DNA from 3 places in the Solibacillus sp. FSL H8-0523 genome. Region 1 is predicted to be linked to each of the others. Evidence: a T-box and tRNA genes for the amino acid it is inferred to sense, from the RefSeq annotation. Region 1 holds a T-box; the other regions hold tRNA genes.
What was found. The T-box of region 1 lies ahead of alaS (alanine--tRNA ligase). A T-box ahead of a tRNA ligase gene usually reads a tRNA of that ligase, here a tRNA-Ala.

Region 1 (9,912 bases):
AATATTTCATCACGCTCGAGCTTGCGGATTAAATTACGCGCGTCCTGGTGGCGAGGGATGTATGCCGGGTCACCAGATAAGAGATACCCTACAATTTGATTTGTTGGATTGTAACCTTTTTCTTCTAGAGACGTATACACCTTCAACATCACTTGCTTTACTTCTTGTTCCATAGACTCTTCAGAGAAACTGAATTTCATTGTTTGATCGAAAGAACTCAAGACCAGCACCTCGCTTTCAGCAATAAAGAGATGGAGTCAGACCCCATCTCCGTTTTTACTATTATAACTTATTCGCGCAAGCACATCAAATATGCTTCAACTAATTTTTCAATATTATAAAGATTTCACATGCTCATATACGTTTGCTAACGCTTCATCTAACTTCGAAGCATCTTTCGCACCAGCCATCGCCATATCTGGACGACCGCCACCTTTACCACCTGTTGCTTCTGCAACCATTTTCACAATGTTACCAGCGTGGTAATTACCGCCTACGATATCTTTTGTTACGCCTGCAACAAGCATGACTTTTTCGCCATCAACTGCACCTAAAACGATAACAGCTTTCGACATTTTTTCTTTCAAATCATCCATCATTTGACGTAATTGGTTATTGTCTTTTGCGTCAACGCGTGTTGCAAGTACTGTTACATCACCGATTTGTTGTGCTGCATCTAGTACCGCGCCTGCTTGAGCATTAGCAATTTTTTGTGATAATGAATCATTTTCACGTTGTAATTCTTTGTAATCTGCTTGTAAAGTTGCAACGCGAGTTGCAACGTCTTTCGCGTTTGCTTTTAATAATGCAGCAGCTTCGTTAAGAACTGCTTCTTCTTCTTTGATTGCTTCGTATGCCGCTTTACCCGTTACCGCTTCAATACGACGCGTTCCGGCACCGATACCACCTTCAGAAACGATTTTGAAAATACCGATTTCTGATGAACGAGATACGTGTAAGCCACCGCAAAGCTCGATTGAGTAATCTGAAACCGCAACTACGCGTACAACATCTCCGTATTTTTCGCCGAATAATGCCATAGCACCCATTGCTTTTGCTGAATCGATATCCATTTCTTGAATAACTACTTCAATATCTTCCCAGATTTTTTCATTTACTGCGCGTTCTACTTGAGCAAGCTCTTCTTTTGTTGCGCCACCGAAGTGAGAGAAGTCAAAACGTAGACGGTCAGGACCTACATAAGAACCTGCTTGTGCTACGTGATCGCCTAATACATCTTTTAATGCACGGTGCATAAGGTGCGTCGCTGTATGGTTTTTAAGGATTAATTTACGTTTTGCTTCGTCAACTTTTGCAGTTGCCACGTCGCCTACGTTCATTTCACCTGATTCCACAACAACTGTGTGTAATGGTTGACCATTTGGCGCTTTTTGTACATCTTTAACGATTGCTTTGAATGTATCTGATTCAATCACACCTGTATCTGCGATTTGACCACCCATTTCTGCGTAGAATGGTGTTTCAGATAGGATAACTAATGCTTCCTCACCTTCAGAAGCTGTGTTTGTTTCTTGACCATTTACAACGATTGCTGCAACAGTTGCTTGTGCTGCAACCGCATTATAGATGAATGTCGATTGTTGTTTTAAGTTGGCTAACACGCCGTCTTGTACTTGCATTGAGTCAACGTCTGCACGTGCGTTACGTGCACGGTTACGTTGCGCTTCCATTGATGTTTCAAAGCCAGCGTGGTCAACTGTCATGCCCGCTTCCTCAGCGTACTCTTCTGTTAATTCCACTGGGAAACCGTATGTGTCATATAATTTGAAAGCAATTGCACCTGGGATAACTAATTCATTTTTCGCTTTTTGTGCGTCCATTACTTCAGATAGAATCGCTAAACCACCGTCTAATGTTTCGTGGAAACGATCTTCTTCATTTTTAATTACACGCTCGATAAATTCTTGTTTTTCTGTTACTTCTGGATAGAAATCTTGCATGATTGCGCCAACAGTTGGTACTAATTTATACATGAATGGCTTGTCGATGCCGATTTGTTTTGCGTAACGTACCGCACGACGTAACAGACGGCGTAATACATAGCCACGACCTTCGTTTGATGGTAAGGCACCGTCACCGATCGCGAATGCGACTGTACGGATGTGGTCCGCGATAACTTTAAATGGTGTGTTAATATCTTCAGCTGAACCGAAAATTTCTTTTAAATCCACTTCGCCTGGACGTTTGTATTTACGATTAGCGAATTCTTCTGTTTTTTCGATAATTGGCATGAATAGATCCGTATCAAAGTTTGTTGGTACATTTTGTACAACTGAAACGATACGCTCTAAGCCCATACCTGTATCAATGTTTTGCTTTGGTAGTGGTGTGTATGTGTTATCTGGGTTGTGGTTGAACTGAGAAAATACAAGGTTCCAAATTTCTAAGTAACGCTCGTTTTCCCCACCTGTGTATAACTCTTCTTCTGGTGCACCGAATGCGTAATCTTCGCCGCGGTCATAGAAAATTTCAGAGTTTGGACCAGATGGACCCTCACCGATATCCCAGAAGTTACCTTCCAAGCGGATTAAACGCTCTTTTGGAATACCAATTTCTTCGTGCCATACGTTATACGCTTCTTCATCTTCAGGGTGAACCGTAATTGATAATTTTTCTGGTTCAAAGCCCATCCACTTTGGATCCGTTAAAAATTCCCAAGCATAGTGGATGGATTCTTTTTTGAAGTAATCACCGATTGAGAAGTTCCCTAACATTTCAAAGAATGTATGGTGACGTGCTGTTTTTCCTACGTTTTCGATATCGTTTGTACGAATTGATTTTTGGGCATTCGTAATACGTGGGTTATCCGGAATAATACGGCCATCGAAGTAAGGCTTTAATGTCGCTACCCCTGAGTTAATCCATAATAATGATGGGTCATTAATAGGTACTAGTGGTGCTGAAGGCTCAACGTGGTGGCCCTTTTCTTTAAAGAAGTCAAGGTAAAGACGACGAATTTCTGATGCTGTCAATGTTTTAGTCATGTGTTTTTCCTCCTAGTAATGTTGAAGATGATGGAAATACCAATAAAAAAAGCCTCCATCCCATACAAAGGGACGAAGACTGTTAGCTCGTGGTACCACCCTAATTTATAACGATAAGTCGTTATATCTCAGATGCTTGTAACGTAAGCACACGGCAGGAATTAGCTGCACTCTGGAGTAGCTTTCGGTAATGTGTCATGGAGATTTTTTCAGCCAAGAAATCTCTTTCTATACATGGTTACGATTACGTACTTGTTCCATCATCGTTTTCATTTATATTCTTTGTTTATTATAGAAAAATGAAAACCTACTGTCAATCGCCACTTGTTAATAATCGAAACGTTTTTTCGTAAAAATAATTAGGAAGATGGCCGGTACTGTAAAGATGATCATTCCTAAGAAGGCTAAGCCCGGTTCAATTTCGTATAACGCTCCACCTAATAACGTCAAAAGCGCCGCACTTAAGCTCATCGCTAAAGCGGAATACATGCCCTGTGCGTTAGGAATTTGTTCTTTCGGTAATGCTTTTGTAATGTACTGAATAAATGCATAGTGCGCCATTGCAAACGACAGTGCATGTAGTGCTTGCGATACAACGAATACTGGCATATTCGGGAACGCGTAAACTAAAATCCAGCGTAATGTCGAACCAACTGCTGCTAATAGAAGTAATGAAGATGGCTTCCACTTTGTTAAAAATGTGTCTGCTTTTAAGAAATATAAAATTTCAAAGATGACCGCGACATTTAAAATCATGCCAATATAAAAGGCACTGACATTTAATTCTTGTAAATAAATATAACCATAGTTGTAATACGATGCGTGTGCCCCTTGCAGTAAGATCACTACAATTAAAACAACGACAAAACTTTTCATTTTAAACAAGTCTTTCATCGAAATGGAGTTTGATTTTTCCTGCTTCGGTAAAACACTTAACATTGGTGGTGCTGGCATTAATTGAATGATGAGTAATGCTGTTAACCCTAAAATCATCAGCCATAAAATCGTTTGCTCACCGTAAACGCCAGTTAACATACTAATAATTAACACCGCAACCACATAGCCAAATGAACCCAGTGAACGTGCTTTACCATAATGTACTTTACCATGCTGCATTAATGTAGAGGCACTGCTTTCTACAGCTGGTAAAAGCGCTGGATAAAACACACTAAATAACATCGTAATAATAAATAGACCTGCAAATGAATTCACCGGAATATATAAAATCGTGACAATTAATGATGTAAGCGTAAAAAATATTAACACATGTTTATTACTCATAATTTTTGAGACATACGGGAAAATAAACATCGTCGAAATCGCTCGTGCAACGAGTCCGAAACCCATAATAATACTTGCGTCTGAAACTGAAAGCTCTTTATCATTGATCAGCCAACCTGTCCAGTAAGCAATAAAAATACCCCAAGTCGCAAAAAACATAAAAAAGTTCTTCGCTAACCAGCGTTGTTCGTTCATACAAAACCTTCCTTTTTTACAAATTCTAATACATTGAATTTTAGCACGATACATTTTACAATAATGTGAGATATCTCATATTTTTTAATTAGGAGTTGCATTATACTTTGAGAAAGTTAGCACATGATGAAGCGATTCATTATATACAGAACTACCCGATTTCTCACTTTTTTTCATTTGATATTTCACCATTTATTCAGGTATATGAATTTGAGAAAGGCGAATATATATTTTACGAGCAGTCCTATCCTGAAGCGCTTTATTACATGGTAGAAGGCAAAGCGAAACTTTACATTACGCATAAAAATGGCAAAATCTCGTTAATCGAATTTTTAACGTCCCCTACCATTATGGGTGAAATTGAATTATTAAACGAAGCACGCTATTCAAAAGGGATTCAAACCGTCACAAAAACGATTTGCCTTGTGATCCCGTTCCGTGATGTGAAAGATAAACTATTAACTGATCCCGTGTTTTTAAAAATGCTCTGTCTGTTTCTAAGTTCAAAAACGACAAATATGACCGCCAAATATACACAAAACCAAGCGTATCCACTTGAAAACCGGCTCGCTTCATTTATATTACTGTCATCTGACCATGATTTTTACAAAGAAAAGCATACCGAGGTATGTGAATACTTAGGCGTATCTTACCGCCACTTACTTTTTGTTCTAGCGCAGTTTACCGAAGCTGGCTATTTAACAAAACAAAATCGTGGTTACCTTTTATCAAATCGCACAACACTGGAACAATTAGCCTCGGAAATTCAGTATTAAAAAAAAGGCTATTTGAAGTTGCACCTTCAAATAGCCTTTACTAATTATAAGAACATACCTGCGATTGCAGCAGATAATAATGATGCTAACGTACCCGCTACTACTGCTTTTACAGCAAGTTTAGCGATCAAGCTACGTTTGTCTGGTGCCATTCCACCAAGTCCACCGATTAAAATACCCATAGAGCTTAAGTTTGCGAAACCGCAAAGTGCGAATGAAATGATGATACCTGTTTTATCAGATAATTCACCAATCACTGGACCGAAGTTAGAATATGCAACAAATTCATTTAAGATTAATTTTTGACCGATAAATGAACCCGCGCGAACTGCCTCTTCCCAAGGAACACCGATTGCAAACGCAAGTGGAGCAAAGACATAACCTAAAATACCTTCTAATGTTACGTTATCTAAACCGAAGATACCAAATACGCCGCCTAAAATACCATTTAATAAGGCGATTAATGCGATGAAGCATAATAACATTGCTCCAACGTTAACTGCTAATTTCATACCATCTGATGCACCTTGAGCCGCTGCATCAATTACGTTTGTCGCTTCTGAGTTACGCTCTAATTTGAAGTCGTCCTCATTCACTTCTTCTGTTTCTGGAATCATTAATTTCGCCATGATTAAACCGGCTGGTGCAGCCATGAAGCTTGCTGCTAATAAATATTCTAAAGGAACACCTAATAATGAATAACCAATTAATACAGAACCCGATACAGATGCAAGACCACCTGTCATTACTGCGAACATTTGCGATTTCGTCATTTTATTTAAGAATGGACGAATTACAAGTGGCGCTTCCGTTTGACCAACGAAAATGTTAGCCGCAGCGTTTACTGATTCTGCTTTTGTAGTTCCTAATACTTTTGATAAGAAACCACCAATAATTTTAATAATAAATTGCATAATTCCTAAGTAATAAAGAACTGCGATTAAAGATGAGAAGAAAATAATAATTGTTAATACGCTCATCGCAAATACGAATCCTACGTTATCTGGATTTGCTAAGCCGCCGAATACGAAAGTTACCCCTTCGTTCGCATAGCTAATTAATTTTTGTACACCTTCTGAAAGCTTCATCAATGCTTCACGGCCTGCTGACCATTTCAGTACGATAAAAGCAAAAATAAGTTGTACGACTAAACCTGATAAAATGATTCTCCACTGAATCGCTTTACGATTGCTTGACAACGTGATCGCAATACCGATCACGACAAGAATACCAATGATACCCCAAATGTAATCCACTGTATGTGCACCTCTTTTTTAGTTTTGAAAACCTTTTCATTTACATTTACTGACATCCGATTTCGGACGTCATATTAGTTTTTTTCATACTAACATACCCATTTCTATAACATTAATTAATAGTTTTTTATAAAATTTCTGATTTTTACGACATAATTCGACGGTTTCATCTTAAATTTCTACCCCAAATAAACTAAGATTCAAACTTTTTTGTCGAACGAAGTCGAATTTATCTAACTCATTTCACTTTTTACTTGTTTACAAAGATTACTTTTATGCGTTTTATTTACTACAACGATGTGTTACAACTTTAAAAAGTATAAAAAATCCAGTAAATTCTTCGAGTGCACGCGAAGAATTTACTGGATTTAATTTCAAGTATTTACTCATTAAAATCATATGGCGAAATACCATCTATGCCAATTAGTGGATGAATGTATGGTGCTGTTTCCGTCGTTAGTTGCGTCGGCAGTGCTTCACCAATTTTATGAGAATCTACAGTATTCAATAAGCCGAGCTGTTCTGAAGCTGGCTCTTTTGGGGCTGGCTGTGGCTTTGTTTCTGAAGGTTCTTTTTGTTGTGTTACAGGCGGAGCTGCTGCGACAGAATTTACAGTGACTTCTGTTACTAATGCCGGATTTAATCGTGCCTTTAATGTCGTTAGACGCATTAAATCATCGGTCGTTGCGAGTCCTTTTGCCAAGACGTCTGGTTCCCCACATAAAATTAAAAAGTTTTTAGCACGCGTAATACCTGTATAAAGTAAGTTACGTCGTAGCATTTTCGAATAACCGCGCACAACTGGCATAATCACCGTTTGGAACTCTGAGCCTTGTGATTTATGAATCGAACAGCAATAGGCAAGTGTAATTTGATTTAGGTCTGGTCGTTGATACGTCACTTCAATACCATCATATGACACAACAAGGAGGTCTTGCTTTTCTACAGTTTCTTTTGCACGGATAATAGCGATGACTTCCCCCATATCCCCATTAAATACATTGTTTTCTGGCTGATTGACAAGCTGTAATACTTTATCACCAATCCGGTAAATCGTATCTCCGAACACAAGCTCTTTTCGCGTCCCATCATTTGGATTCACGAGCTGTTGAATTTCTTTATTTAAATTATCAATCCCAGCCGGACCTCGGTACATCGGTGCAAGCACTTGAATATCACGAATGGCCTGACCCTTTGCTAATGCCCCTTTGACAACTTGCGTGACTACACTCGTCACCTGGGCACCCGCCGCTTGAATAAACGAACGATCTGACGTTTTTGCCGTTAATGTATCTGGGACAATCCCTTTTTTAATTTGGTGCGCCATTTCGATTATCGTTGAGCCTTCCGCTTGACGATAGACGTCCGTTAATTCGACGATAGGAATTTGTTGTGAACCGAGTAAGTCCTTTAATACTTGCCCTGGACCTACAGGCGGTAGCTGATCCTGGTCGCCAACAAACACAACTTGTACATCTTCATGTAATGCTTTTAGTAACTGATGGGCAAGCCATGTATCGACCATTGACATCTCATCGATAATAATAAGACGTCCCACTACCTCACGCTCAGTCTCCTCATCCTTTTCATGACCGTTAAATCCAAGTAAACGGTGAATTGTCATTGCGGGTAAGCCCGTTGATTCTGCTAACCGTTTCGCGGCGCGTCCTGTAGGTGCCGCTAACACAATGGGAAACGGCTCTTCTTTTTCCGCATACGTTTTCGGATCTAGCGATAAGCCGTGTAGCTCTGCATACACTTCAACTAATCCGCGCACAACCGTAGTTTTCCCCGTACCTGGGCCACCTGTTAAAATCATAACCGCTGAGTTGAGCGCGGTTTCAATCGCTTGGGCTTGCGTTGGTGCATAGGTTACTTCATATTGTTCTTCAATATCGCCAATCGCTTTACGAATTTCGTCACTCGAGAAATTTTGCGCTAATTTATTTTTTTCTTTCAGTTCATTAATTTTACTCGCAATGCCAACCTCACTAAAATACAGGGAAGGCAAATACATACGCGTTTCTTCGCCGCAAATTTTCGATTGCTCACGCATGTCGATTGCAGCTTGTGAAATCGCTTCATATGGTATTTCAATACGTTGACTTTGCTCAAGCATCGATTTCACTTGCGGTAACACCATTTCGGCATCTAAGTAAACATGACCTTCTGACAGCGCCGCCTGTGTTAGCACATGAAAAATCGCCGCCTTAATACGATCTGGGTGATTACCGGTAATACCTAGCTTGGAGCCTAGTTCATCTGCACGAATAAAGCCGACCCCTTCAACCTCTTCAATTAAACGGTACGGATTTTCAGTTAATAGCGTGATCGTTTCCTCGCGATACGCCTGATAAATCTTCATTCCCAGTTGTGGACCAAAGCCCCATTCATTCAGGCGAACCATCACACGCTCAAGCCCTAAGTTTTCTTCAATCGTTTGGCGAATGTGTAACTTCTTTTCAGCTGACAAACGCGGAACGGCATCAAGCGCAGACGCGTCCTCTAAAATAATTGTGAGTGCATTGAGTCCGAGCTTTTCGACAATTATTTCGGCTGTTTTTCGACCGACCCCTGTGAATAAGTCACTGGATAAATAATGGACAATGCCCTGCTCGGTTGTCGGTACTTCCTTTTCAAATGTTTCAATTTGAAACTGCAGTCCGTATTTTGGATGGGTTTTTACTTGCCCGGTAAAGCGGTATAGCTCGTCTTCCGTTAATTTTGGAAAATAGCCAACAACGATAATTTCCTTTTCCTCATGCTGGATATTCGTTTCTTGAATTTTGACACGAACAATGGAGTACATATTCGTTGCATTATGAAATATTGTTACGATGGGGCGACCTAAAATAAAGTTTTTATTTAGCTCGAATAAATTGAGATTTTCCGCCATTTTCATGCCACACTTTCTTTTTTCTTCGTAACGCCATTTTACCATATGGCACCTATACTGTCTTTCGGATCTGCACGTCTGATTTTTCTATTAATTCAGTGCGTTAAAATGTTATGATAGGACTATTATTTATGTAAAGGTAGTGACGTTATGCAATTTAGACCGTGTATTGATTTACATGATGGAAAAGTAAAACAAATTGTCGGTAGTACTCTTGGCTACAAGGACAAAGAAGTGGTAGAAAATTTCACGTCAGAGCATGATGCATCGTATTACGCATCGTTGTTCCAGCAAAACAAGTTAACAGGTGGCCACGTTATTATGCTTGGACCTGGTAATGAACAAGCAGCCATCCGCGCATTACAGGCGTATCCAAATGGCTTACAAGTTGGCGGTGGCATTACGGCCGACAACGCAAATAAATACATAGAAGCCGGTGCGTCCCATGTTATTGTCACTTCTTATATTTTCCATGATGGCATGCTAGACCAAGCTCGCCTTGA
Region 2 (9,912 bases), 1.4 Mb from region 1:
ATACACACCTTACTGCTTGAACACGCGCAACCAACGGCGTGCTTACCCTATCCTACTGCGTCCCCCCATTTCTCAAACGGTGAGGAGGTGGTACAGGAATATCAACCTGTTGTCCATCGCCTACGCCTATCGGCCTCGGCTTAGGTCCCGACTAACCCTGAGCGGACGAGCCTTCCTCAGGAAACCTTAGTCATACGGTGGACGGGATTCTCACCCGTCTTTCGCTACTCATACCGGCATTCTCACTTCTAAGCGCTCCACCAGTCCTTCCGGTCTGACTTCAACGCCCTTAGAACGCTCTCCTACCACGCATCCTATTGGATGCATCCACAGCTTCGGTGAATCGTTTAGCCCCGATACATTTTCGGCGCAGCGTCACTCGACCAGTGAGCTATTACGCACTCTTTAAATGATGGCTGCTTCTAAGCCAACATCCTGGTTGTCTAAGCAACGCCACATCCTTTTCCACTTAACGATTACTTTGGGACCTTAGCTGGTGGTCTGGGCTGTTTCCCTCTTGACTACGGATCTTATCACTCGCAGTCTGACTCCCGTGTATAAATATCTGGCATTCGGAGTTTGTCTGAATTCGGTAAAGCGAGATGCCCCCCTAGTCCAAACAGTGCTCTACCTCCAGTATTCTCAATCACGAGGCTAGCCCTAAAGCTATTTCGGAGAGAACCAGCTATCTCCAGGTTCGATTGGAATTTCTCCGCTACCCACACCTCATCCCCGCACTTTTCAACGTGCGTGGGTTCGGGCCTCCAGTAAGTGTTACCTCACCTTCACCCTGGACATGGGTAGATCACCTGGTTTCGGGTCTACGACCACGTACTAATTCGCCCTATTCAGACTCGCTTTCGCTGCGGCTCCGTCTTCTCAACTTAACCTCGCACGTAATCGTAACTCGCCGGTTCATTCTACAAAAGGCACGCTATCACCCATTAACGGGCTCTAACTACTTGTAGGCACACGGTTTCAGGATCTATTTCACTCCCCTTCCGGGGTGCTTTTCACCTTTCCCTCACGGTACTGGTTCACTATCGGTCACTAGGTAGTATTTAGCCTTGGGAGATGGTCCTCCCGGATTCCGACGGAATTTCACGTGTTCCGCCGTACTCAGGATCCACTCAGGAGGGAATAACTTTTGGGCTACAGGGCTTTTACCTTATTTTGCGGACCTTTCCAAGTCGCTTCGCCTAAATCATTCTTTTGTAACTCCGTATTGAGTGTCCTACAACCCCAAAGAGCAAGCTCTTTGGTTTGGGCTCTTCCCGTTTCGCTCGCCGCTACTCAGGGAATCGAATTTTCTTTCTGTTCCTGCAGGTACTTAGATGTTTCAGTTCCCTGCGTCTGTCTCAAACACGCTATGAATTCACGTGAGTGTACTATCCGATTAAAGATAGTGGGTTCCCCCATTCGGAAATCCCCGGATCAAAGCTTACTTACAGCTCCCCGAGGCATATCGGTGTTAGTGCCGTCCTTCATCGACTCCTAGTGCCAAGGCATCCACCGTGCGCCCTTATTAACTTAACCAAAAGTTAAACTTAAATCAAAAGATTTAAGATTTTAAGGATATTGCACGACCAATTTCTTGATCTATTGTTTGTTTATTACTTATCAATGTCGTTTTATCCAGTTTTCAAAGAACAAAAAAATTGGTGGAGCCTAGCGGGATCGAACCGCTGACCTCCTGCGTGCAAGGCAGGCGCTCTCCCAGCTGAGCTAAGGCCCCAATATTATGGGTATAAGAGGTATATAAAGAATTTATATGGTGGGCCTAAATGGACTCGAACCATCGACCTCACGCTTATCAGGCGTGCGCTCTAACCAGCTGAGCTATAGGCCCTCTTAGAAGTATATAAAATTCATTCATAAACCTTCAAAACTGAACAGCAAACGTTAATGAGTATCTTCTCCAAGAGAAGATTTCCGAAATAATCCTTAGAAAGGAGGTGATCCAGCCGCACCTTCCGATACGGCTACCTTGTTACGACTTCACCCCAATCATCTATCCCACCTTCGGCGGCTGGCTCCATAAAGGTTACCTCACCGACTTCGGGTGTTACAAACTCTCGTGGTGTGACGGGCGGTGTGTACAAGGCCCGGGAACGTATTCACCGTGGCATGCTGATCCACGATTACTAGCGATTCCGGCTTCATGTAGGCGAGTTGCAGCCTACAATCCGAACTGAGAACGATTTTATCGGATTAGCTCCCCCTCGCGGGTTGGCAACCGTTTGTATCGTCCATTGTAGCACGTGTGTAGCCCAGGTCATAAGGGGCATGATGATTTGACGTCATCCCCACCTTCCTCCGGTTTATCACCGGCAGTCTCCTTAGAGTGCCCAACTAAATGATGGCAACTAAGAACAAGGGTTGCGCTCGTTGCGGGACTTAACCCAACATCTCACGACACGAGCTGACGACAACCATGCACCACCTGTCACCGTTGTCCCCGAAGGGAAAACTGTATCTCTACAGTGGTCAATGGGATGTCAAGACCTGGTAAGGTTCTTCGCGTTGCTTCGAATTAAACCACATGCTCCACCGCTTGTGCGGGCCCCCGTCAATTCCTTTGAGTTTCAGTCTTGCGACCGTACTCCCCAGGCGGAGTGCTTAATGCGTTAGCTGCAGCACTGAGGGGCGGAAACCCCCCAACACTTAGCACTCATCGTTTACGGCGTGGACTACCAGGGTATCTAATCCTGTTTGCTCCCCACGCTTTCGCGCCTCAGTGTCAGTTACAGACCAGATAGTCGCCTTCGCCACTGGTGTTCCTCCAAATCTCTACGCATTTCACCGCTACACTTGGAATTCCACTATCCTCTTCTGCACTCAAGTTCCCCAGTTTCCAATGACCCTCCCCGGTTGAGCCGGGGGCTTTCACATCAGACTTAAGGAACCACCTGCGCGCGCTTTACGCCCAATAATTCCGGACAACGCTTGCCACCTACGTATTACCGCGGCTGCTGGCACGTAGTTAGCCGTGGCTTTCTAACAAGGTACCGTCAAGGTAGCGCCAGTTACTACGCTACTTGTTCTTCCCTTGCAACAGAGTTTTACGAACCGAAATCCTTCTTCACTCACGCGGCGTTGCTCCATCAGACTTTCGTCCATTGTGGAAGATTCCCTACTGCTGCCTCCCGTAGGAGTCTGGGCCGTGTCTCAGTCCCAGTGTGGCCGATCACCCTCTCAGGTCGGCTACGCATCGTTGCCTTGGTGAGCCGTTACCTCACCAACTAGCTAATGCGCCGCGGGTCCATCCTATAGTGATAGCCGAAACCATCTTTCAACTTCAAAACATGTGTTTCGAAGTATTATCCGGTATTAGCTCCGGTTTCCCGAAGTTATCCCAGTCTATAGGGTAGGTTACCCACGTGTTACTCACCCGTCCGCCGCTAAATCAGAGAGAAGCAAGCTTCTCTAATCATTCGCTCGACTTGCATGTATTAGGCACGCCGCCAGCGTTCGTCCTGAGCCAGGATCAAACTCTCCATAATAGTTAGTTTGAAAGCTCATTTGCTTTGCTAGCGATCCAACTAATTAAAGTTGAAATCTATTGTTTGTTTCATTTAAGAAACTTGTTTTTCATTAACGTTGCTTGTTCAGTTTTCAAGGTTCATGGTGGAGCCTAGCGGGATCGAACCGCTGACCTCCTGCGTGCAAGGCAGGCGCTCTCCCAGCTGAGCTAAGGCCCCATAAAATGGTCGGAATGACAGGATTCGAACCTACGACCCCTTGGTCCCAAACCAAGTGCTCTACCAAGCTGAGCTACATTCCGGAAAATTGGTGCGCTCGACAGGACTTGAACCTACAACCTTCTGATTCGTAGTCAGATGCTCTATCCAATTGAGCTACGAGCGCAATTATTTATTTAAAAATGGTGCCGAGGGCCGGAATCGAACCGGCACGGTGATCACTCACCGCAGGATTTTAAGTCCTGTGCGTCTGCCAGTTCCGCCACCCCGGCATTTTTTGGAGCGGAAGACGAGGTTCGAACTCGCGACCCCCACCTTGGCAAGGTGGTGTTCTACCACTGAACTACTTCCGCAAAATGCATAAGCTATTTTTATCTGACAGTATATGAAATTAAAATGGTGCGGGTGAAGGGAGTCGAACCCCCACGCCTTGCGGCGCTAGATCCTAAGTCTAGTGCGTCTGCCAATTCCGCCACACCCGCAGCAGACAAATATAAAACTGGTGAGCCATGAAGGACTCGAACCTTCGACCCTCTGATTAAAAGTCAGATGCTCTACCAACTGAGCTAATGGCTCTCTAAAATGGTGCCGGCGAAAGGAGTCGAACCCTCGACCTACTGATTACAAGTCAGTTGCTCTACCAACTGAGCTACACCGGCATTTTAGAAATGGTGGAGGATGACGGGCTCGAACCGCCGACCCCCTGCTTGTAAGGCAGGTGCTCTCCCAGCTGAGCTAATCCTCCTGGGTAATACAGCCTAGCGACGTCCTACTCTCACAGGGGGAAACCCCCAACTACCATCGGCGCTAAAGAGCTTAACTTCCGTGTTCGGTATGGGAACGGGTGTGACCTCTTTGCCATCATCACTAGACTATTTTATTGTAAAAGACAATATTTATTATACTACACTATCCTTAAAAGTCAAGTGTTTTTAATAAATTTTATTCTTTCAAAACTGGATAAACGTTTCATTGATGTTCATAAATTGTGGTTAAGTCCTCGACCGATTAGTATTCGTCAGCTCCACACATCACTGCGCTTCCACCTCGAACCTATCTACCTGATCGTCTTTCAGGGGTCTTACTTACTTGCGTAATGGGAAATCTCATCTTGAGGGGGGCTTCATGCTTAGATGCTTTCAGCACTTATCCCGTCCACACATAGCTACCCAGCGATGCTCTTGGCAGAACAACTGGTACACCAGCGGTGTGTCCATCCCGGTCCTCTCGTACTAAGGACAGCTCCTCTCAAATTTCCTACGCCCACGACGGATAGGGACCGAACTGTCTCACGACGTTCTGAACCCAGCTCGCGTACCGCTTTAATGGGCGAACAGCCCAACCCTTGGGACCGACTACAGCCCCAGGATGCGATGAGCCGACATCGAGGTGCCAAACCTCCCCGTCGATGTGGACTCTTGGGGGAGATAAGCCTGTTATCCCCGGGGTAGCTTTTATCCGTTGAGCGATGGCCCTTCCATGCGGAACCACCGGATCACTAAGCCCGTCTTTCGACCCTGCTCGACTTGTAGGTCTCGCAGTCAAGCTCCCTTATGCCTTTACACTCTACGAATGATTTCCAACCATTCTGAGGGAACCTTTGGGCGCCTCCGTTACTCTTTAGGAGGCGACCGCCCCAGTCAAACTGTCCGCCTGACACTGTCTCCTACCCCGCTAAGGGGCATGGGTTAGAAGTTCAATACAACCAGGGTAGTATCCCACTGACGCCTCCTCCGAAGCTGGCGCTCCGGGATCTCTGGCTCCTACCTATCCTGTACAAGTTGTACCAAAATTCAATATCAGGCTACAGTAAAGCTCCACGGGGTCTTTCCGTCCTGTCGCGGGTAACCTGCATCTTCACAGGTACTATAATTTCACCGAGTCTCTCGTTGAGACAGTGCCCAGATCGTTACGCCTTTCGTGCGGGTCGGAACTTACCCGACAAGGAATTTCGCTACCTTAGGACCGTTATAGTTACGGCCGCCGTTTACTGGGGCTTCAATTCGCAGCTTCGCTTGCGCTAACCACTCCTCTTAACCTTCCAGCACCGGGCAGGCGTCAGCCCCTATACGTCACCTTACGGTTTTGCAGAGACCTGTGTTTTTGCTAAACAGTCGCCTGGGCCTATTCACTGCGGCTCTCTCACGCTTGCACGCTAACAGAGCACCCCTTCTCCCGAAGTTACGGGGTCATTTTGCCGAGTTCCTTAACGAGAGTTCTCTCGCACACCTTAGGATTCTCTCCTCGACTACCTGTGTCGGTTTGCGGTACGGGCACCTCTCACCTCGATAGAGGCTTTTCTTGGCAGTGTGAAATCAGGAACTTCGTCCATACGGACTCGTCATCACAGCTCAATGTTAAAGTATGCGGATTTGCCTACATACACACCTTACTGCTTGAACACGCGCAACCAACGGCGTGCTTACCCTATCCTACTGCGTCCCCCCATTTCTCAAACGGTGAGGAGGTGGTACAGGAATATCAACCTGTTGTCCATCGCCTACGCCTATCGGCCTCGGCTTAGGTCCCGACTAACCCTGAGCGGACGAGCCTTCCTCAGGAAACCTTAGTCATACGGTGGACGGGATTCTCACCCGTCTTTCGCTACTCATACCGGCATTCTCACTTCTAAGCGCTCCACCAGTCCTTCCGGTCTGACTTCAACGCCCTTAGAACGCTCTCCTACCACGCATCCTATTGGATGCATCCACAGCTTCGGTGAATCGTTTAGCCCCGATACATTTTCGGCGCAGCGTCACTCGACCAGTGAGCTATTACGCACTCTTTAAATGATGGCTGCTTCTAAGCCAACATCCTGGTTGTCTAAGCAACGCCACATCCTTTTCCACTTAACGATTACTTTGGGACCTTAGCTGGTGGTCTGGGCTGTTTCCCTCTTGACTACGGATCTTATCACTCGCAGTCTGACTCCCGTGTATAAATATCTGGCATTCGGAGTTTGTCTGAATTCGGTAAAGCGAGATGCCCCCCTAGTCCAAACAGTGCTCTACCTCCAGTATTCTCAATCACGAGGCTAGCCCTAAAGCTATTTCGGAGAGAACCAGCTATCTCCAGGTTCGATTGGAATTTCTCCGCTACCCACACCTCATCCCCGCACTTTTCAACGTGCGTGGGTTCGGGCCTCCAGTAAGTGTTACCTCACCTTCACCCTGGACATGGGTAGATCACCTGGTTTCGGGTCTACGACCACGTACTAATTCGCCCTATTCAGACTCGCTTTCGCTGCGGCTCCGTCTTCTCAACTTAACCTCGCACGTAATCGTAACTCGCCGGTTCATTCTACAAAAGGCACGCTATCACCCATTAACGGGCTCTAACTACTTGTAGGCACACGGTTTCAGGATCTATTTCACTCCCCTTCCGGGGTGCTTTTCACCTTTCCCTCACGGTACTGGTTCACTATCGGTCACTAGGTAGTATTTAGCCTTGGGAGATGGTCCTCCCGGATTCCGACGGAATTTCACGTGTTCCGCCGTACTCAGGATCCACTCAGGAGGGAATAACTTTTGGGCTACAGGGCTTTTACCTTATTTTGCGGACCTTTCCAAGTCGCTTCGCCTAAATCATTCTTTTGTAACTCCGTATTGAGTGTCCTACAACCCCAAAGAGCAAGCTCTTTGGTTTGGGCTCTTCCCGTTTCGCTCGCCGCTACTCAGGGAATCGAATTTTCTTTCTGTTCCTGCAGGTACTTAGATGTTTCAGTTCCCTGCGTCTGTCTCAAACACGCTATGAATTCACGTGAGTGTACTATCCGATTAAAGATAGTGGGTTCCCCCATTCGGAAATCCCCGGATCAAAGCTTACTTACAGCTCCCCGAGGCATATCGGTGTTAGTGCCGTCCTTCATCGACTCCTAGTGCCAAGGCATCCACCGTGCGCCCTTATTAACTTAACCAAAAGTTAAACTTAAATCAAAAGATTTAAGATTTTAAGGATATTGCACGATCAATTTCTTGATCTATTGTTTGTTTATTACTTATCAATGTCGTTTTATCCAGTTTTCAAAGAACAAAGCAGCTGACTTCAATCACTTCATGACTGAACTTCGCTGAATTCACTTCATGCAGCTTTGCGACGATAGCGCTAGCGACAGGAGCAAATATTTTTTTGAAGTATCTCATTCAATTAAGAATGAACCTTCAAAACTGAACAGCAAACGTTAATGAGTATCTTTCCCATGGAAAGATTTCCGAAATAATCCTTAGAAAGGAGGTGATCCAGCCGCACCTTCCGATACGGCTACCTTGTTACGACTTCACCCCAATCATCTATCCCACCTTCGGCGGCTGGCTCCATAAAGGTTACCTCACCGACTTCGGGTGTTACAAACTCTCGTGGTGTGACGGGCGGTGTGTACAAGGCCCGGGAACGTATTCACCGTGGCATGCTGATCCACGATTACTAGCGATTCCGGCTTCATGTAGGCGAGTTGCAGCCTACAATCCGAACTGAGAACGATTTTATCGGATTAGCTCCCCCTCGCGGGTTGGCAACCGTTTGTATCGTCCATTGTAGCACGTGTGTAGCCCAGGTCATAAGGGGCATGATGATTTGACGTCATCCCCACCTTCCTCCGGTTTATCACCGGCAGTCTCCTTAGAGTGCCCAACTAAATGATGGCAACTAAGAACAAGGGTTGCGCTCGTTGCGGGACTTAACCCAACATCTCACGACACGAGCTGACGACAACCATGCACCACCTGTCACCGTTGTCCCCGAAGGGAAAACTGTATCTCTACAGTGGTCAATGGGATGTCAAGACCTGGTAAGGTTCTTCGCGTTGCTTCGAATTAAACCACATGCTCCACCGCTTGTGCGGGCCCCCGTCAATTCCTTTGAGTTTCAGTCTTGCGACCGTACTCCCCAGGCGGAGTGCTTAATGCGTTAGCTGCAGCACTGAGGGGCGGAAACCCCCCAACACTTAGCACTCATCGTTTACGGCGTGGACTACCAGGGTATCTAATCCTGTTTGCTCCCCACGCTTTCGCGCCTCAGTGTCAGTTACAGACCAGATAGTCGCCTTCGCCACTGGTGTTCCTCCAAATCTCTACGCATTTCACCGCTACACTTGGAATTCCACTATCCTCTTCTGCACTCAAGTTCCCCAGTTTCCAATGACCCTCCCCGGTTGAGCCGGGGGCTTTCACATCAGACTTAAGGAACCACCTGCGCGCGCTTTACGCCCAATAATTCCGGACAACGCTTGCCACCTACGTATTACCGCGGCTGCTGGCACGTAGTTAGCCGTGGCTTTCTAACAAGGTACCGTCAAGGTAGCGCCAGTTACTACGCTACTTGTTCTTCCCTTGCAACAGAGTTTTACGAACCGAAATCCTTCTTCACTCACGCGGCGTTGCTCCATCAGACTTTCGTCCATTGTGGAAGATTCCCTACTGCTGCCTCCCGTAGGAGTCTGGGCCGTGTCTCAGTCCCAGTGTGGCCGATCACCCTCTCAGGTCGGCTACGCATCGTTGCCTTGGTGAGCCGTTACCTCACCAACTAGCTAATGCGCCGCGGGTCCATCCTATAGTGATAGCCGAAACCATCTTTCAACTTCAAAACATGTGTTTCGAAGTATTATCCGGTATTAGCTCCGGTTTCCCGAAGTTATCCCAGTCTATAGGGTAGGTTACCCACGTGTTACTCACCCGTCCGCCGCTAAATCAGAGAGAAGCAAGCTTCTCTAATCATTCGCTCGACTTGCATGTATTAGGCACGCCGCCAGCGTTCGTCCTGAGCCAGGATCAAACTCTCCATAATAGTTAGTTTGAAAGCTCATTTGCTTTGCTAGCGATCCAACTAATTAAAGTTGAAATCTATTGTTTGTTTCATTTAAGAAACTTGTTTTTCATTAACGTTGCTTGTTCAGTTTTCAAGGTTCATGTCGTTGTCGTTTGTGACAACTTTTATATCTTACCATTTCACAGTTTCGATGTCAACTATTTTTTAAAAGAAAGTTTTTCAACGAAGTGTTATATAAAATTAGTAACTTTCATATTCTATCATTTTAAAAAATAGAAGTAAAGTTTTTTCGTTGCTGTGTTTCAGCGACAAGTAATAATTTATCACGTCTCAAACTATATTGCAATAGTTTTTTGAGAAAAACTTTTAATTTATATTAATTTTCTTTAGTTCTACTATTAAAATAGCTTTACTTTGGCCTATGACTTCACTAAGCATCGGAATCATT
Region 3 (9,912 bases), 1.5 Mb from region 1:
TACTTTTTTTGTTTCCTCAAGTGCTTTTTGTAAAATGTTATAGTTATAAACTGCCTTTTTTTCATCGGCTGTTAAACCTTTGTAAACTTCAGCAGCTGCAAAAATTGCTGTGTAGTAGCCATCATTGAAAATATCTAATTTATTGATATTTGAAATTAATTTATTAACGTTTGTATTCGTTCCGCTTGCTGGGAAGAATATGGATTCAAGTTTTTGTAATTCAGCAAGTTTTACTTTTGAAACTCCATCCTTGGCAATTTCCATTTGCTGATTTGGCGTTAATGCCATATATAATTCACGGGCTTTGATGATTTTCTTTTCTAAGTCCGCTGTGTCTTTTTCTAATTTAGCGATAGCTGTTTTTAATGTTGTAATATCTGTTTCTATAGTTACTTTTGTGAGTTCTAAGGTTTCTTTAGTAACTTTTAAATCCCTAATTTTCTCTTCTGAAGCAGAAATTTTTACTGAATCAGTAGAAGCTTCAGCTTTTAATTCCTCTAATTTCTTTTGTTCTTCTATAATTTCATCATTTTTTTCCTTTAACGCTTTTTGATTAGCCGCTAATTTTGTTTCTTCAGTTGTAAGATTGCCTTTTTTCGTAGCAATTGTTTCATTTGGATGCTTATCGCCACTAACAATCCTTGTTGCAAGCTCACTCATCTCATTCAACGCTATTTTCACATTATTGATAGCATTTTTATGACCATCTTCTAACGCCTCAATATAAACCGTTTTTTCACCGCTTGCTATTTTGTATTTCACGGCATCCGTACCGACCATCGAAATTGCTTCAACGGGTTCGTTGATTAATAGCTTTAATTCAAATGTTGGAGTTGCCGATGTTTCATTTTGAATCACTAACTCATATAAATAATGCCCCATGCTTGTGTTTACAAAGTATAGGCTCTCTTTCTCAACAATAGCAGAATCGGTATCTGACATTTGCTTCACATATACCATTTTACCTGGCTCTGAAGTAATTTTAATCTCTACATTATTCATTTTTATATTGTCAATTATTGTATCTTTATCCAATTTTAATGTATCGTTATTAATTCTCTTTATTTTTCCATCCGCATCGACAAAATAAATAAAGTTATCAGAAACCGCCTTATTATCTGCTGTTGCTAAATGATCGTATGAAGGGTCTTTTGTTTCTTGAGCTCCTACTGTAATACGGTGATCACCTATATTATTTGTTAAAAAGTAGCGATAATTCACGTCTTTATTGTTACGGTCTGTACTATCATTTGCCGCTACGTCAAGGTTGTACCAATAATTATTTTCAATTTTCACTATATTCCAAGAACGATAAACACCGTTTTTCATGCCGTATACGTAATGAACATCCAAATTGGCTTTCTTTAAAAGCATATATGTATACATCGCATAAGCATGGGATGAACCTGTATTTTTCAGTGCTAAATATGTTGGACTATGCTCACTTTCTGTAATAAATGAATTACTTACAATATAATCATGTACCTTCTTTACTTTTTTTAACGGTGTATTATCCGCCGTTTCAAACGTCAATTTTCCTAACGTAGCTATCACATCTGTGCTTGTCCCGTAATAACTCATCGTAAACTCAAGCTTTACTTCTGACTCGCCATCTTTAACGGTTTCTGTCGCTTTAACCTTCGCATTTTTAAACATGCCATAAAGCATCGTGTTATCACCAATCGCTAAATTGGCCTTCATATCCTTAAATATTTTTTCAACCTCAGCTTGTGCTTCCGCTGCTGAAACCTTTGTTAATTTTGCGTCAAATGTTGTTTTGTACGCACTCATTCCAGTAACAATGACATTTTTTAAAGTATTATTTAAATCGGCCTCTTTAACCGCCTCAACATCTACAGCATCCCCACCAACAAATTCATTATTTACTTCAAAACTAAGCGTTACGTCTGCCGCGAATGCACTGTCTGCTACTACGACACTTGCTGGTACAGCCACTAAAGCTGCTAATATTTTTTTCGATTGGTTCATGTGTAACACATCTCCTTCTCGCTTCTAGTTATCTACAAAATCACATTACTAATATTATCGGCATATATCCCATATTTTAGAATAAAATTGCGCAATGTATTATGAAAAAGTCCAGTTCCTAAAAAAGAATTAGACCAACTTTCTAACACTTTCGCCATTTGCACGAAAAGTGTACACATGCTACAGTCAAATATAACCAGAAAACTAGGAGGTTTAATTATGAAACGATATGTTACCGTAATCCTATGTGCCATTTTTTTGCTGAGTGGTCTGCTCTTACCTCTACAAAAAGCCGAAGCAAAGCGCATTTTCAGTGATGTTTCAACCACGCATTTTGCCTATGATGCAATTAAATGGGCCTATGATTTTAATATTGTGAATGGCTACGAAGATGGCACCTTCCGCCCAAATCAGGCTGTTACCGAGCAGCAATTTGCGCAATTACTAGTGAAATATTTTGATTTAGATCCTGTCACTGACGAACTATTAAAGTACTCTAATAAGGAAATAGCATCGGATGCCAATTACAATACACTCGCCGCTTATCAAGTACCACTGAATGGCTATTTTGATAATAAAATTCGTGATCATGCCGTTAAGCGTGGCACGGTGGCTCATGCACTTGCATACATATTAAATGGGGATGTAAGCTTAGACAAATCGATTCGTTTCTTAATCGATCACCATATTTCATCAGGGCAAAACCCGAAATACGAAAACACAAATATCCAACGTTTCTTCGGTACAACGAATAATTTAACACGCGCGCAGCTTGTTGCCTTCTTCTATAAGCTACAAGCAAAAAGCTTTTTCTACATCTCACCAAATGCTGAAAACAGCTTTGAAAATATCGAAGCATTTACACTTAATAAACGCGCAAATCTAGCACGTAACACACTCGACAAATCGCTACGTAAAGGCTCGAACTGGTCATCAGAAGCCAACACAAAGCCTTCAAAAACCTGGAATGGTGAATACACGTACTTTTACACATATGGTAAGGGCGACTTAGACGTACTTGGCCGGATCCTCACAATTACCAACAGTTCAAAAACAGGCTTTGACGTCACATACTATACGTATGATGGCTGGAGCTCCGGTACAGTAGAAGGTACAGCAACGGCTACCTCTGACACAAAAGCGCGCATGAACAAAACGAGCGCCGGTGAACGCTGCGTTATCGAATTTGAAAAGGTCGGCATCCGTTCTATTAAAACAACCGAGTTTTACTGCGAAGCTGGGCGCGATAAAGGCACGAATTTTAACGGCACATTATCACTAGAAAAATAAAAAGGTTAGCGCTCGTATATGGGCGCTAACCTTTTCGCTTCTATTTCCCTTAAATTAAAACAACAAAAAAACACACCGCAAATGCGATGTGCTTTCTTCTCAAGTGTATGACCCGTACGGGATTCGAACCCGTGTTACCGCCGTGAAAGGGCGGTGTCTTAACCACTTGACCAACGGGCCAATGGCTCCGAAGGCAGGACTCGAACCTGCGACCTGCCGGTTAACAGCCGGATGCTCTACCAACTGAGCTACTTCGGAACAATACAATAAATACTATGGTGGGCCTAAATGGACTCGAACCATCGACCTCACGCTTATCAGGCGTGCGCTCTAACCAGCTGAGCTATAGGCCCATAATATGGTGGGTTTGGACGGAATCGAACCGCCGACACTTAGAGCTTCAATCTAATGCTCTACCAACTGAGCTACAAACCCACAAAAAAAATGGCGGTCCCGACCGGGATCGAACCGGCGATCTCCTGCGTGACAGGCAGGCATGTTAACCGCTACACCACGGGACCAACATATTATGTATTGCTTATTGAATTAAAAATGGAGGAGGTAGAGGGATTCGAACCCCCGCGCGGTGTTACCCGCCTGTCGGTTTTCAAGACCGATCCCTTCAGCCGAACTTGGGTATACCTCCAAAAGGAAAACAAAATATATGGTGGAGCCTAGCGGGATCGAACCGCTGACCTCCTGCGTGCAAGGCAGGCGCTCTCCCAGCTGAGCTAAGGCCCCATAAAATGGTCGGAATGACAGGATTCGAACCTACGACCCCTTGGTCCCAAACCAAGTGCTCTACCAAGCTGAGCTACATTCCGAATTTGTCATAAATATATAATGGTGCGCTCGACAGGACTTGAACCTACAACCTTCTGATTCGTAGTCAGATGCTCTATCCAATTGAGCTACGAGCGCTATAATTTTTTTGTTTTAAATAACTAAAAATGGTGCCGAGGGCCGGAATCGAACCGGCACGGTGATCACTCACCGCAGGATTTTAAGTCCTGTGCGTCTGCCAGTTCCGCCACCCCGGCATTTTTGGAGCGGAAGACGAGGTTCGAACTCGCGACCCCCACCTTGGCAAGGTGGTGTTCTACCACTGAACTACTTCCGCAAAAATGCATAGATATTTTTATTCTGACAAGTTATGAAATTAAAAAAAACTGGTGAGCCATGAAGGACTCGAACCTTCGACCCTCTGATTAAAAGTCAGATGCTCTACCAACTGAGCTAATGGCTCTCTAAAGTGGTGCCGGCGAAAGGAGTCGAACCCTCGACCTACTGATTACAAGTCAGTTGCTCTACCAACTGAGCTACACCGGCAATTTAGAAATGGTGGAGGATGACGGGCTCGAACCGCCGACCCCCTGCTTGTAAGGCAGGTGCTCTCCCAGCTGAGCTAATCCTCCTGGGTATAAAATAAGCGAAGCGACGTCCTACTCTCACAGGGGGAAACCCCCAACTACCATCGGCGCTAAAGAGCTTAACTTCTGTGTTCGGTATGGGAACAGGTGTGACCTCTTTGCCATCGTCACTTCACTTATTAAGTTGAAAGAATTTATTCTTTCAAAACTGGATAAACGTTTCATTGATGTTCATAAATTGTGGTTAAGTCCTCGACCGATTAGTATTCGTCAGCTCCACACATCACTGCGCTTCCACCTCGAACCTATCTACCTGATCGTCTTTCAGGGGTCTTACTTACTTGCGTAATGGGAAATCTCATCTTGAGGGGGGCTTCATGCTTAGATGCTTTCAGCACTTATCCCGTCCACACATAGCTACCCAGCGATGCTCTTGGCAGAACAACTGGTACACCAGCGGTGTGTCCATCCCGGTCCTCTCGTACTAAGGACAGCTCCTCTCAAATTTCCTACGCCCACGACGGATAGGGACCGAACTGTCTCACGACGTTCTGAACCCAGCTCGCGTACCGCTTTAATGGGCGAACAGCCCAACCCTTGGGACCGACTACAGCCCCAGGATGCGATGAGCCGACATCGAGGTGCCAAACCTCCCCGTCGATGTGGACTCTTGGGGGAGATAAGCCTGTTATCCCCGGGGTAGCTTTTATCCGTTGAGCGATGGCCCTTCCATGCGGAACCACCGGATCACTAAGCCCGTCTTTCGACCCTGCTCGACTTGTAGGTCTCGCAGTCAAGCTCCCTTATGCCTTTACACTCTACGAATGATTTCCAACCATTCTGAGGGAACCTTTGGGCGCCTCCGTTACTCTTTAGGAGGCGACCGCCCCAGTCAAACTGTCCGCCTGACACTGTCTCCTACCCCGCTAAGGGGCATGGGTTAGAAGTTCAATACAACCAGGGTAGTATCCCACTGACGCCTCCTCCGAAGCTGGCGCTCCGGGATCTCTGGCTCCTACCTATCCTGTACAAGTTGTACCAAAATTCAATATCAGGCTACAGTAAAGCTCCACGGGGTCTTTCCGTCCTGTCGCGGGTAACCTGCATCTTCACAGGTACTATAATTTCACCGAGTCTCTCGTTGAGACAGTGCCCAGATCGTTACGCCTTTCGTGCGGGTCGGAACTTACCCGACAAGGAATTTCGCTACCTTAGGACCGTTATAGTTACGGCCGCCGTTTACTGGGGCTTCAATTCGCAGCTTCGCTTGCGCTAACCACTCCTCTTAACCTTCCAGCACCGGGCAGGCGTCAGCCCCTATACGTCACCTTACGGTTTTGCAGAGACCTGTGTTTTTGCTAAACAGTCGCCTGGGCCTATTCACTGCGGCTCTCTCACGCTTGCACGCTAACAGAGCACCCCTTCTCCCGAAGTTACGGGGTCATTTTGCCGAGTTCCTTAACGAGAGTTCTCTCGCACACCTTAGGATTCTCTCCTCGACTACCTGTGTCGGTTTGCGGTACGGGCACCTCTCACCTCGATAGAGGCTTTTCTTGGCAGTGTGAAATCAGGAACTTCGTCCATACGGACTCGTCATCACAGCTCAATGTTAAAGTATGCGGATTTGCCTACATACACACCTTACTGCTTGAACACGCGCAACCAACGGCGTGCTTACCCTATCCTACTGCGTCCCCCCATTTCTCAAACGGTGAGGAGGTGGTACAGGAATATCAACCTGTTGTCCATCGCCTACGCCTATCGGCCTCGGCTTAGGTCCCGACTAACCCTGAGCGGACGAGCCTTCCTCAGGAAACCTTAGTCATACGGTGGACGGGATTCTCACCCGTCTTTCGCTACTCATACCGGCATTCTCACTTCTAAGCGCTCCACCAGTCCTTCCGGTCTGACTTCAACGCCCTTAGAACGCTCTCCTACCACGCATCCTATTGGATGCATCCACAGCTTCGGTGAATCGTTTAGCCCCGATACATTTTCGGCGCAGCGTCACTCGACCAGTGAGCTATTACGCACTCTTTAAATGATGGCTGCTTCTAAGCCAACATCCTGGTTGTCTAAGCAACGCCACATCCTTTTCCACTTAACGATTACTTTGGGACCTTAGCTGGTGGTCTGGGCTGTTTCCCTCTTGACTACGGATCTTATCACTCGCAGTCTGACTCCCGTGTATAAATATCTGGCATTCGGAGTTTGTCTGAATTCGGTAAAGCGAGATGCCCCCCTAGTCCAAACAGTGCTCTACCTCCAGTATTCTCAATCACGAGGCTAGCCCTAAAGCTATTTCGGAGAGAACCAGCTATCTCCAGGTTCGATTGGAATTTCTCCGCTACCCACACCTCATCCCCGCACTTTTCAACGTGCGTGGGTTCGGGCCTCCAGTAAGTGTTACCTCACCTTCACCCTGGACATGGGTAGATCACCTGGTTTCGGGTCTACGACCACGTACTAATTCGCCCTATTCAGACTCGCTTTCGCTGCGGCTCCGTCTTCTCAACTTAACCTCGCACGTAATCGTAACTCGCCGGTTCATTCTACAAAAGGCACGCTATCACCCATTAACGGGCTCTAACTACTTGTAGGCACACGGTTTCAGGATCTATTTCACTCCCCTTCCGGGGTGCTTTTCACCTTTCCCTCACGGTACTGGTTCACTATCGGTCACTAGGTAGTATTTAGCCTTGGGAGATGGTCCTCCCGGATTCCGACGGAATTTCACGTGTTCCGCCGTACTCAGGATCCACTCAGGAGGGAATAACTTTTGGGCTACAGGGCTTTTACCTTATTTTGCGGACCTTTCCAAGTCGCTTCGCCTAAATCATTCTTTTGTAACTCCGTATTGAGTGTCCTACAACCCCAAAGAGCAAGCTCTTTGGTTTGGGCTCTTCCCGTTTCGCTCGCCGCTACTCAGGGAATCGAATTTTCTTTCTGTTCCTGCAGGTACTTAGATGTTTCAGTTCCCTGCGTCTGTCTCAAACACGCTATGAATTCACGTGAGTGTACTATCCGATTAAAGATAGTGGGTTCCCCCATTCGGAAATCCCCGGATCAAAGCTTACTTACAGCTCCCCGAGGCATATCGGTGTTAGTGCCGTCCTTCATCGACTCCTAGTGCCAAGGCATCCACCGTGCGCCCTTATTAACTTAACCAAAAGTTAAACTTAAATCAAAAGATTTAAGATTTTAAGGATATTGCACGACCAATTTCTTGATCTATTGTTTGTTTATTACTTATCAATGTCGTTTTATCCAGTTTTCAAAGAACAAAAAAAATTGGTGGAGCCTAGCGGGATCGAACCGCTGACCTCCTGCGTGCAAGGCAGGCGCTCTCCCAGCTGAGCTAAGGCCCCAATATTATGGGTATAAGAGGTATATAAAGAATTTATATGGTGGGCCTAAATGGACTCGAACCATCGACCTCACGCTTATCAGGCGTGCGCTCTAACCAGCTGAGCTATAGGCCCTCTTAGAAGTATATAAAATTCATTCATAAACCTTCAAAACTGAACAGCAAACGTTAATGAGTATCTTTCCCATGGAAAGATTTCCGAAATAATCCTTAGAAAGGAGGTGATCCAGCCGCACCTTCCGATACGGCTACCTTGTTACGACTTCACCCCAATCATCTATCCCACCTTCGGCGGCTGGCTCCATAAAGGTTACCTCACCGACTTCGGGTGTTACAAACTCTCGTGGTGTGACGGGCGGTGTGTACAAGGCCCGGGAACGTATTCACCGTGGCATGCTGATCCACGATTACTAGCGATTCCGGCTTCATGTAGGCGAGTTGCAGCCTACAATCCGAACTGAGAACGATTTTATCGGATTAGCTCCCCCTCGCGGGTTGGCAACCGTTTGTATCGTCCATTGTAGCACGTGTGTAGCCCAGGTCATAAGGGGCATGATGATTTGACGTCATCCCCACCTTCCTCCGGTTTATCACCGGCAGTCTCCTTAGAGTGCCCAACTAAATGATGGCAACTAAGAACAAGGGTTGCGCTCGTTGCGGGACTTAACCCAACATCTCACGACACGAGCTGACGACAACCATGCACCACCTGTCACCGTTGTCCCCGAAGGGAAAACTGTATCTCTACAGTGGTCAATGGGATGTCAAGACCTGGTAAGGTTCTTCGCGTTGCTTCGAATTAAACCACATGCTCCACCGCTTGTGCGGGCCCCCGTCAATTCCTTTGAGTTTCAGTCTTGCGACCGTACTCCCCAGGCGGAGTGCTTAATGCGTTAGCTGCAGCACTGAGGGGCGGAAACCCCCCAACACTTAGCACTCATCGTTTACGGCGTGGACTACCAGGGTATCTAATCCTGTTTGCTCCCCACGCTTTCGCGCCTCAGTGTCAGTTACAGACCAGATAGTCGCCTTCGCCACTGGTGTTCCTCCAAATCTCTACGCATTTCACCGCTACACTTGGAATTCCACTATCCTCTTCTGCACTCAAGTTCCCCAGTTTCCAATGACCCTCCCCGGTTGAGCCGGGGGCTTTCACATCAGACTTAAGGAACCACCTGCGCGCGCTTTACGCCCAATAATTCCGGACAACGCTTGCCACCTACGTATTACCGCGGCTGCTGGCACGTAGTTAGCCGTGGCTTTCTAACAAGGTACCGTCAAGGTAGCGCCAGTTACTACGCTACTTGTTCTTCCCTTGCAACAGAGTTTTACGAACCGAAATCCTTCTTCACTCACGCGGCGTTGCTCCATCAGACTTTCGTCCATTGTGGAAGATTCCCTACTGCTGCCTCCCGTAGGAGTCTGGGCCGTGTCTCAGTCCCAGTGTGGCCGATCACCCTCTCAGGTCGGCTACGCATCGTTGCCTTGGTGAGCCGTTACCTCACCAACTAGCTAATGCGCCGCGGGTCCATCCTATAGTGATAGCAAAACCATCTTTTAACTTTCGAACATGAGTTCAAAAGTATTATCCGGTATTAGCTCCGGTTTCCCGAAGTTATCCCAGTCTATAGGGTAGGTTACCCACGTGTTACTCACCCGTCCGCCGCTAACGAAAATTCGGTGCAAGCACCAAAAATTCGTCCGCTCGACTTGCATGTATTAGGCACGCCGCCAGCGTTCGTCCTGAGCCAGGATCAAACTCTCCATAATAGTTAGTTTGAAAGCTCATTTGCTTTGCTAGCGATTCAACTAATTAAAGTTGAAATCTATTGTTTGTTTCATTTAAGAAACTTGTTTTTCATTAACGTTGCTTGTTCAGTTTTCAAGGTTCATGTT

Region 2: it encodes a tRNA-Ala, which carries the amino acid that the T-box ahead of alaS (alanine--tRNA ligase) is inferred to sense. The anticodon was not compared.
Region 3: it encodes a tRNA-Ala, which carries the amino acid that the T-box ahead of alaS (alanine--tRNA ligase) is inferred to sense. The anticodon was not compared.

The regions. Positions count from the first base shown of each region.
Region 1 is NZ_CP150291.1:2,853,100-2,863,011, forward strand. It holds gene NSQ62_RS14205 (IreB family regulatory phosphoprotein) at 1-221, opposite strand, end outside; gene alaS (alanine--tRNA ligase) at 336-3,005, opposite strand; T-box leader at 3,071-3,278, opposite strand; gene NSQ62_RS14215 (3-phenylpropionate MFS transporter) at 3,333-4,481, opposite strand; gene yeiL (transcriptional regulator YeiL) at 4,589-5,257, shown strand; gene NSQ62_RS14225 (NupC/NupG family nucleoside CNT transporter) at 5,302-6,513, opposite strand; gene NSQ62_RS14230 (ATP-dependent RecD-like DNA helicase) at 6,896-9,409, opposite strand; gene hisA (phosphoribosylformimino-5-aminoimidazole carboxamide ribotide isomerase) at 9,560-9,912, shown strand, end outside.
Region 2 is NZ_CP150291.1:102,465-112,376, reverse strand. It holds rRNA gene NSQ62_RS00565 (23S ribosomal RNA) at 1-1,536, opposite strand, end outside; tRNA gene NSQ62_RS00560 (tRNA-Ala) at 1,660-1,735, opposite strand; tRNA gene NSQ62_RS00555 (tRNA-Ile) at 1,773-1,849, opposite strand; rRNA gene NSQ62_RS00550 (16S ribosomal RNA) at 1,949-3,503, opposite strand; tRNA gene NSQ62_RS00545 (tRNA-Ala) at 3,626-3,701, opposite strand; tRNA gene NSQ62_RS00540 (tRNA-Pro) at 3,708-3,784, opposite strand; tRNA gene NSQ62_RS00535 (tRNA-Arg) at 3,791-3,867, opposite strand; tRNA gene NSQ62_RS00530 (tRNA-Leu) at 3,885-3,973, opposite strand; tRNA gene NSQ62_RS00525 (tRNA-Gly) at 3,980-4,054, opposite strand; tRNA gene NSQ62_RS00520 (tRNA-Leu) at 4,099-4,183, opposite strand; tRNA gene NSQ62_RS00515 (tRNA-Lys) at 4,202-4,277, opposite strand; tRNA gene NSQ62_RS00510 (tRNA-Thr) at 4,285-4,360, opposite strand; tRNA gene NSQ62_RS00505 (tRNA-Val) at 4,371-4,446, opposite strand; rRNA gene rrf (5S ribosomal RNA) at 4,458-4,573, opposite strand; rRNA gene NSQ62_RS00495 (23S ribosomal RNA) at 4,690-7,617, opposite strand; rRNA gene NSQ62_RS00490 (16S ribosomal RNA) at 7,928-9,482, opposite strand.
Region 3 is NZ_CP150291.1:195,001-204,912, reverse strand. It holds gene NSQ62_RS01050 (S-layer homology domain-containing protein) at 1-1,989, opposite strand, end outside; gene NSQ62_RS01045 (S-layer homology domain-containing protein) at 2,209-3,279, shown strand; tRNA gene NSQ62_RS01040 (tRNA-Glu) at 3,388-3,459, opposite strand; tRNA gene NSQ62_RS01035 (tRNA-Asn) at 3,462-3,537, opposite strand; tRNA gene NSQ62_RS01030 (tRNA-Ile) at 3,556-3,632, opposite strand; tRNA gene NSQ62_RS01025 (tRNA-Phe) at 3,639-3,714, opposite strand; tRNA gene NSQ62_RS01020 (tRNA-Asp) at 3,725-3,800, opposite strand; tRNA gene NSQ62_RS01015 (tRNA-Ser) at 3,833-3,925, opposite strand; tRNA gene NSQ62_RS01010 (tRNA-Ala) at 3,945-4,020, opposite strand; tRNA gene NSQ62_RS01005 (tRNA-Pro) at 4,027-4,103, opposite strand; tRNA gene NSQ62_RS01000 (tRNA-Arg) at 4,124-4,200, opposite strand; tRNA gene NSQ62_RS00995 (tRNA-Leu) at 4,231-4,319, opposite strand; tRNA gene NSQ62_RS00990 (tRNA-Gly) at 4,325-4,399, opposite strand; tRNA gene NSQ62_RS00985 (tRNA-Lys) at 4,450-4,525, opposite strand; tRNA gene NSQ62_RS00980 (tRNA-Thr) at 4,533-4,608, opposite strand; tRNA gene NSQ62_RS00975 (tRNA-Val) at 4,619-4,694, opposite strand; rRNA gene rrf (5S ribosomal RNA) at 4,709-4,824, opposite strand; rRNA gene NSQ62_RS00965 (23S ribosomal RNA) at 4,890-7,817, opposite strand; tRNA gene NSQ62_RS00960 (tRNA-Ala) at 7,942-8,017, opposite strand; tRNA gene NSQ62_RS00955 (tRNA-Ile) at 8,055-8,131, opposite strand; rRNA gene NSQ62_RS00950 (16S ribosomal RNA) at 8,231-9,786, opposite strand.